4 regions of the Xenorhabdus doucetiae genome follow, and region 3 is predicted to be linked to each of the others. Evidence: predicted binding sites of a transcription regulator. Region 3 holds the regulator's gene; each other region holds the start of a gene.
The links. Region 3 encodes Fur, which represses iron uptake genes when iron is present. Its sites were predicted from a motif close to ATAATAATGAGAACNACTATCAA; they were not measured.
Positions count from the first base shown of each region.

Region 1 (2,211 bases), 700 kb from region 3:
TGTCATGTTCAAGAAGGTAGCCGATAGAAGACTGTTCCCGTCTGGATTGATTAAAAGAAGGATCACTGAGGTTCATCTTGTAGGGAATATAGCCTACATTGGGAACAGATGTTACAGTGCCCTTTTTGGGGTAGAAATTACGGAATCCGGCTTTGGGGTCGTACTGATAACTGGTCAATAGTGTAAACGTTGTATTGTTGTTGGGGATCCATGTCAGCGCCGGAGCGATGGCAATCCGCTCTTTTTTATAGTCTTTAACGAACTGCTTTTGGGTGCTGAGTACACCATTTAAACGATAGAGAACGGGAGTACCATCCCCTAAAGCACCGCCAAAATCAAAAGCCAATTCACCTAAGCTCCGATTGCCCGCTTTCATCTGCACCTTGTGGATAGGCTGGTCAGTTGGCCTTTTGCTGGTCATGTTAATCAATCCGCCGGGGCTGACCTGACCGTATAGCACAGAGGCTGGCCCATGCACCAACTCCACGCGCTCCAATAACCAAGGTTCGAGCTGATTACCATAACTCAAACCATCAAGGAATTTAGGGGCATAACGAAAACCACGGGTAATCACTTCGTCGTTACGGTTGGAAGAGCCTCGGTAATTGGTCACAACACCACTTGAATAATTCAGAGCGTCAGCAATCGTCATCGTGCCTTGCGCTTCTATCTGTGTGCGATTGATGACGCTGATTGACTGGGGCGTTTTGATCAGGGGAGTGAGGCTTTTGGTGCCTGCGGCACTGTCTGATTCGACAAAGTTTTTTTCAGCGTGCTCCTTAATCCCTCCTGTGACAATGACGGTGTCTTCGGTGTTATTGGCACTCCCATTATTATTGGCTGAGGCATATGGAGATAACAGTAAGGCGGAAGTTAGTGTTAAGAATAATTTATTGTAGTTATAGTTTCTCATTATTCTTTTTTCGGTTTTCAATATTTCATTCTGGATAGGCAATACCATGGATTTCATCTCTCAATATAGATGCTTTTAAAATAAATCCTTAAAAATCAAATTAATAATTAAGTCTGTATCATTTTGGCCATACTGAATTAAGCTGAATAGAGGGGGCCTCCTGCCGCATTACCCTTGATCATGCTCCGCTAATTCTGTTAGCCAGTGATGAAGATTAATAAAATAAATTGGATGATATTGCAAACAAAAATCATTATCAATATCATTAGCAAATGATAATTATTTTGCTGAGTTCGTTGCGGGTGTGGTATCTCAAATGAATCTGTCATTTGGGAGCGGGATGTTTTTGAAGGAGATAAGGGGATGAAGTTAGTCTTTCAGCCATCAGGTACGGCAGATAATTTATTGTCTGCTCCTCATGTTGGCAGCGAATTATGGTGGGAAAATATGGCTATTCTAGGAACCCCCATTATAGAAACTGCCAAGAATCATCAAGTTAAAACGACTTTCTTTTGGCGAGCCCCCAACGGGAATGAACAAAACTCAAATTTTCGCCGAGTCTATATCGATATCAATGGCATCACGGATCACCACCGCCCACAGCCGCAGAGCCTGCAACGATTACCCGGAACGGATATCTGGTATTGGTCAGTGACCCTTGAAGATGACTGGAGAGGAAGTTATCGATTTATACCTGTCACTGAAACACATTTATCCCCTGAATTTTCCGATGAGATCAAACAGCGCAAACAACAGCAACGTGAATGGTGGATTTCACTCTTTCCATTGTCTATTCCCGATCCTTTAAATCGACAGGGCTGCCATCGTAATGGGCTTGGCCTGCCTTTATCGGCAATTCATATGCCCCATGCACCTGAACAGACCGCATGGTCACATGCCGTGCAACCCGGTAAACAATCGCCTGTGCTTTTGCATTGGCACAGTGATCGGCTGAACAATCAAAGGCGTGTCTGGCTTTATGCCACAGGGGAAGAAACCACGCATCCTCGTCCTCTTATCATTCTTTTGGATGGGCTGACTTGGGCAGAGAGAATGCCGATTTTTCCGGTCATTGATGTCGCAACTGAAAAGCGGCAGATACCAGAGGCGGTTTGGCTGTTGATTGACGTTATTGATATGCCTCATCGAGAGCGAGAGCTTCCCTGCAACCCGGATTTTTGGCAAGCGATTCAGGATGAACTGTTACCGCTTGTCGCACAGCATGCTGCTTTCAGCGATGATCCTGAACAAACGGTGATAGCAGGACAAAGCTACGGTGGGTTGGCAGCACTGTATGC
Region 1 is NZ_FO704550.1:599,186-601,396, forward strand. It holds partial or broken gene XDD1_RS02950 (TonB-dependent siderophore receptor) at 1-913, opposite strand, end outside; gene fes (enterochelin esterase) at 1,277-2,211, shown strand, end outside.
Region 1: a site for Fur is predicted at 1,157-1,179, ahead of fes (enterochelin esterase). Genes of this name have one in related genera too.

Region 2 (2,211 bases), 1.4 Mb from region 3:
CCGTAAATATCCCCTTCCAAGACTTGCAAAGCCAGCCAGCGGCGCTGTTGTGGCTTAAATTGCGCTGTGATCTGGCCGGAAAGGAGAGAAATTTCCTGCAACAGCGCCTCAGGATAATCAACCTGTACAGGGTTAAAGTGCTGCGGGTAATTATCGATGGTTTTTTTCAGGGTATCGATGCCGGTGGCACGGGTGGAAACCAGCGGGATAACCGGACAGCCGAGGCGTTTTTCCAATGCGGGAATATCAATATTGATGCGTTGACTTTCGGCAATATCCAGCATATTCAGCGCAATAATGCAGGGAATACCCAGTTCAATCAATTGCAGTGAGAGATAAAGATTACGCTCCAGATTCGACGCATCAACAACATTGATTAACATATCCGCGTCACCACTGAGAATATAGTGGCAGGCAATCTGTTCATCAATGGAAGTTTGCTCAGAAATCGTGGTGAGAGAATAAGTACCAGGCAAGTCGACAAGATCGACTTGATGGTCATGGGTGGTAAAGTGGCCAGTTTTGCGTTCTACCGTAACGCCAGCCCAGTTTCCCACTCGTTGGCGGGAGCCAGTGAGCTGATTAAAAAGCGTTGTTTTGCCGGCATTGGGATTACCAATCAGGCCAATGGTTAATTGTTTCATCATACTTTCTGCCAATCAGGAAAGCGAATTTCGTACCTTAGTTATACTTTAGTACTCTGTAAGCGTGCCTGAACAAGGGTTATTCTGAACCCAGTTGATTTAGGGCTTTGTTAGTTCAGATCTTCATGCAACATGAGAAATGCTAAGTCTTGTTTACGCAGAGTCAGATTGACTCTGCGTGTTTCGATTTGTATTGGATCGCCTAAGGGAGCGAAGCGAATGACTTGAAATGTTGATCCCGGCAACATGCCGAGTGACAATAATTTTTGTCGGTAAGCTGGGCTAATCTCTGGAGAAAATCCCAGAATTTTGTACCTACGTTCTGGAATAAGAACCATATAACTCTCCATTCAAACTGAAAAAATAAGTGATTATAAGAATTATCCTCAATAAGGGGAGAACCACAAGAAAAAAGTACGGTAATTTCTCTGAATTCTAATTATTAATGATAATAATACGCAACTGCGATGTTGACTCTTTATACCGGATAATAAGGGAATGAATTGATATTAATCAAATTAATAGTCATTTTATTGTAAATAATGCACTATCAAGACGGATTAATATTTGGGGGAATTTCTTTATTGATTAGTCTCATTGATAAATTCGACTTATTGATTTTTGTTGTTTCATTAATTTGGTCAATAAATACATTCTGAAGTACGACGAGGATATATAAAACATTAATAAAAATAGTCAGATGTTATCACTTATTCAAATTTATAATGTCAGCAATAAATAGAATCATGATAATGAAAATTATCACTTTCTTACGGATAAATAACGGATAGTCAGTGAAGGATATTTTATTTATTCTGATGTTGGGATTTATTTAAATGAAAAATATATTGCGCGATCCCGAACTGGCGTTATTGACCAGTTCGGGAAATCATTTAAGTAAGCTAACGTTTTTGGTTAATTAACGTTTTTTACTAAAGGCCGCAGCTAATGCGTCACTCATGGCGCTGTTGGTTACCGATGCAGAACCTGAACGCGAAGTTTGGCGGTTTCTGCCGTTGCTGTTGCGGTTATTGCGGCTTGGGTCATTCTGGCGGTTGTCACCTTGAGAGCCGCGGCGTGCTTGTGTTTCACCGGGTTGCTCATCAAGGCGCATGGTCAGTGCAATACGCTTGCGGTTGAGATCAACATCCATCACCTTCACTTTCACGATGTCGCCTGTTTTGACGATGGTATGTGGATTTTCCACAAAGCGATCGGAGAGCGAGGAGATATGCACCAGACCATCCTGATGGACACCGATATCGACGAAGGCGCCGAAATTGGTGACGTTAGTGACAGTTCCTTCCAAAATCATGCCCGTTTGCAGGTCATTCATGGTTTCAACGCCATCGGCAAAGGTGGCGGTTTTGAATTCAGGACGTGGATCGCGTCCCGGTTTTTCCAGCTCTTTCAGGATGTCAGTCACCGTCGGAATACCGAATTTTTCGGTTGTGAAATCCTGCGCGTTCAAGTTACGCAGATTGGCAGAATTGCCCATCAGTTCAGACAGGGTCTGCGCGGTTGTTGCCAGGATCTTCTCAACCACCGGATAAGCTTCCGGGTGAAC
Region 2 is NZ_FO704550.1:4,092,651-4,094,861, reverse strand. It holds gene feoB (Fe(2+) transporter permease subunit FeoB) at 1-644, opposite strand, end outside; gene feoA (ferrous iron transporter A) at 755-982, opposite strand; gene XDD1_RS17860 (Tex family protein) at 1,564-2,211, opposite strand, start outside.
Region 2: a site for Fur is predicted at 1,012-1,034, ahead of feoA (ferrous iron transporter A). Genes of this name have one in related genera too.

Region 3 (2,211 bases):
CAGCCAAAGAGTTCGCCACTAAACAGGTTGCAGTGAATTTCTGGGATACCTTGTATTGGGGAGGCACGGATTCAGTCAATGACTGGGCGAATAAGGGCTATCGGGTGGTTATTTCCAGCCCGGATTATGTCTATTTAGATATGCCCTATGAAGTCCATCCGCAAGAGCGGGGCTATTATTGGGCAACGCGCTTTAATGATGAAGCGAAAATTTTCAGCTTTGCACCAAACAACCTGCCACAAAATGCGGAAACCTCAGTGGATCGCGATGGTAACCACTTTAATTCCCATAGCAATAAACGCTGGCCGGGGGCTTATGGCCTGTCGGGGCAGTCATGGAGCGAAACTGTGCGTACCGATGAACAAATGGAATATATGATCTATCCTCGCTTACTGCCGCTGGCGGAACGGGCATGGCATCAGGCAGAATGGGAGCAGAATTATCAGCAGGGCAGGGAATATAAGGGGGGAATAACGCACTATGTTGATACTGTGCGATTGCAACAAGACTGGGAACGTTTCGCCAATCTGATGGGGCAGCGTGAGCTGGCTAAACTGGATAAAGCCAAAATAGCCTATCGCCTGCCTGTGCCGGGCGGCAAAATTGTTGCTGGCACACTGGAAGCCAATATCGCATTACCGGGGGTGGTTATCCAATACTCACTGGATAAGGGGAAAACATGGCAGGATTACAATGACAGGCAGCGGCCGCATGTCAGCGGCAATGTAAAAATTCGTTCTGTCAGTACGGATGGAAAACGTTTTAGCCGTATAGACGAAGTGAAATTTTAATGATTCGTTTTGAGCAATAAGTGCAATAAATTGAATAAGCTACTGCCGATTAGCGAGAGTGCTAATCGGCAGTAGCTTATTCAGACGAACAACCAACCGAAGCCAATTTTTTAATCACTTCATTGGCGTTTACTTATCCTGCCTTTTCATCATGAAGCGCGTTATCTTTGCGGCAATCACCAGTAGCACAGTGACCATATAAATAGAGGCTGTGGTTTGAGAGCTTAATGCCATAACGGTCAGCGATGTTTTTCTGGCGCTCTTCAATAAACTCATCATTAAATTCAATGACTTTACCGCAGTCGAGACAAATCAGGTGGTCATGGTGATGTTGCTGAGTGAGTTCAAAAACCGATTTACCACCTTCAAAATTGTGGCGTGTAACAATGCCGGCATCATCGAACTGGTTCAACACGCGATAGACAGTGGCGAGGCCAATCTCTTCACCGATATCAATCAGTTTTTTGTAGAGATCCTCCGCACTGACATGATGGCATTCTGGGTCCTGTAGCACTTCCAAAATTTTCAAGCGCGGAAGTGTTACTTTAAGTCCAGCATTTTTCAATGCTTTATTGTTGTCGGTCATGCGGATTCAGTCCTGTAACTTGGGTTAAGTGAACTTATGATACTTGGGGGTATCGTGAGGGAATCATGATTCTGTTTCACATTGCTGATTATAGGCATGGATATTTAAAATGAAAACCATGCCTGGCCCGATATCATGACACATTATGCAGGAATTATCCTGCCTGAAAGGGTGCTTATTCCCGGATTATGCACCCAGGATCTCTGACAGGCTCATTTCAGCCTTGATCTGTTGTACCCAGGCTTCAACGCGCTCATCCGTCAGTTCGGGTTGGCGATCTTCATCAATGGCCAAACCAATAAAATGGTTATCGTCGGCCATGCCCTTAGAGGCTTCAAAGTGATACCCTTCGGTTGGCCAGTGGCCTACGATAATTGCGCCACGGGGTTCAATAATATCGCGGATGGTGCCCATGGCATCACAGAAGTACTCTGCATAATCTTCCTGATCACCACAGCCGAACAAAGCAACCAGTTTCCCTTCGAAATTGATCTCTTCCAGTGTTGGGAAGAAATCATCCCAATCACATTGGGCTTCGCCGTAATACCAAGTTGGGATGCCAAGCAGCAGGATATCGAAGGTTTCAATATCTTCTTTGCTGCTTTTGGCAATATCGTGGACTTCAGCAACCTCAGCACCGCCCAATTTTTCTTGGATCATTTTGGCGATGTTCTCTGTGTTGCCGGTATCGCTGCCGAAGAATAGACCTATTATTGCCATAAAATGGGTTAACCTCTTGTTTTATCTGTGCATTAAAGTTATACACATCACGCTGAAATCAGCTAGAAAAATGTCAGTTTGGGTAACATGAAAAGCGTTATTCTGACCAAACAT
Region 3 is NZ_FO704550.1:1,295,188-1,297,398, forward strand. It holds gene XDD1_RS06065 (beta-N-acetylhexosaminidase) at 1-791, shown strand, start outside; gene fur (ferric iron uptake transcriptional regulator) at 925-1,377, opposite strand; gene fldA (flavodoxin FldA) at 1,564-2,097, opposite strand.

Region 4 (2,211 bases), 430 kb from region 3:
TGTGCGGGATACTGGAGAGTATCCCGTTTTGTTTAAACAGTGAGAGGGCCTTATGACGGAACGACGAAAACTCTACCCCGCTTATAATGCGTATCAAACAGGATACTTAGAGACGGGAGACGGGCACCAGATTTATTGGGAGTTGTGCGGTAATCCGGCAGGTAAGCCTGCGGTATTCATTCATGGTGGCCCTGGTGGTGGAATAGCAAACTATCATCGCCGGTTATTCGATCCCGAACGTTACCATATTATGTTATTTGATCAGCGTGGTTGCGGGCGTTCTAAGCCTCATGCCAGCCTGGAAAATAATACAACCTGGCATTTGATCGAAGATCTTGAACGGCTGCGTCATCTTATGGGCGTTGAGAAGTGGCTGGTTTTTGGTGGCTCATGGGGATCAACGCTGTCTTTAGCTTACGCTGAAAAACATCCGGACAGGGTGTCAGAATTAGTATTGCGAGGGATCTTCTTGCTCCGTCCCCAAGAATTGCAGTGGTATTATCAAGAAGGCGCTTCTCGTTTTTTCCCGGAAAAATGGGAACGTACATTATCTATCCTGTCGGAAGAAGAGCGTAAGGATGTGATATTCGCCTATAACAAACGGCTGACGAGTGAAGATTTGCAAGTGCAGTTGGAAGCTGCGCGTTTATGGAGTCTCTGGGAAGGCGAAACAGTAACATTGTTGCCTTCTGAAAACTCAGATTCTTTCTCCGAAGAGAATTTTGCTTTGGCATTTGCGCGTATTGAAAATCATTACTTTATCAATAATGGTTTTATGGATGAAACGCAGCAATTACTGAACCACATTGATGTGATCAGGCATATCCCCGCAGTGATTATTCATGGGCGCTATGATATGGCCTGTCAGGTACAGAATGCGTGGGATTTGGCAAAAGCCTGGCCGGAGGCTGAACTGCATATTGTGGAAGGCGCTGGCCATTCTTTTGATGAAGCGGGCATTTTACACCAACTCATCAAGGCGACGGATAAATTTGCTGGAAAATAGCGGAGATAACCACCCGCAAAGAGGTGGTTATCCTTTTTACCTTATCATCCTGTCAACGACTTTTCGGCTCATAAGGCAGACGTGACAGTAACCTTGATTGCTGGCGGTAGTGCTGCAAGCGCTGCTGGAAATATTCCCGCAGGTGTGAGGGTTGTGATTGCTCAACGGTGTCAGGGATCACAGGCATGTTATAGCGTTCTTTAAAAGCAACACCGGATGCTGCTAAATCAACATTGACCTTATCCATCTCATCTTTAGATAACTTGGCTAAGTTATGTTCCATACTGGCCTCTCTGAAAACGTATTTTTTATTTCTCTGGAAAGAAAATTAATCGACTCTTTCTTGTTTGGCAAGTTGTTTAAAAAGGACAAAAAAGCACCTTGATAAATATAAATAACATCAATTCTCATTTTTATTAAAAATGTTTTTTTGCATAAAAATTTAATTAAATAAAACTCTTGGATTCGCATATTAAGCGCAACACCGTAATGAACGAAGTAAATGAGTTGGGGTTCCTGTAAATAACTCATTCGGTGTTTTATAATCTCGTGTCTTACGTGGTCGATTATTTAGTCGGTTTGCCACAAGGTTAACCTCCCGCTCTGATACCTTATTAAAATCGGTTCCTTTTGGGAAGTAATCTCTGATTAATCCATTTATGTTCTCATTTATCCCTCTTTCCCAAGGGGAATACGGATGAGCAAAATAAATTTTTGTCTCTAAATTTTTACCGATCCGTTCGTGTTCGGCAAATTCGAGTCCGTTTATCAAAAGGTAATTGTTTTTAACTTTTAGGTTTTTTATTCGAAAAAAGGTCTTGTCGCCCCTTTTGCACCACCTTCTGCTTGTTTTATCTTCAAGTTTAAATGATGATCGTAAAATACGATTTTTCGTTCAACTAAAATCAATAAGGCATTTTTACGATCTTTGCCAACGATAGTTTCCCCTTCCCAATCCCCAATACGCTGCTTTTTATCAACAATTTTTGGGCGCTTATCAATACTGACTCTGTTTTTAATTTTTCCTCTGTGCTCATGGCTTCCATAGCGTTTACGATACGGTTTTTTCGCTATCCTAAGATGTTGCCATAAATCACCGCCATTTATTTTATCTTTATAAATCAATCGATAAATTGTTTCATGATGTAAAGAGATTTTCGCTTCCCGCTTGAGATAACCCACAACTTGTTCCGGACTTAAATCTT
Region 4 is NZ_FO704550.1:1,728,660-1,730,870, forward strand. It holds gene pip (prolyl aminopeptidase) at 53-1,006, shown strand; gene XDD1_RS08020 (DNA polymerase III subunit theta) at 1,059-1,289, opposite strand; partial or broken gene XDD1_RS08030 (IS30 family transposase) at 1,479-2,211, opposite strand, start outside.
Region 4: a site for Fur is predicted at 1,401-1,423, ahead of XDD1_RS08020 (DNA polymerase III subunit theta). Genes of this name have one in related genera too.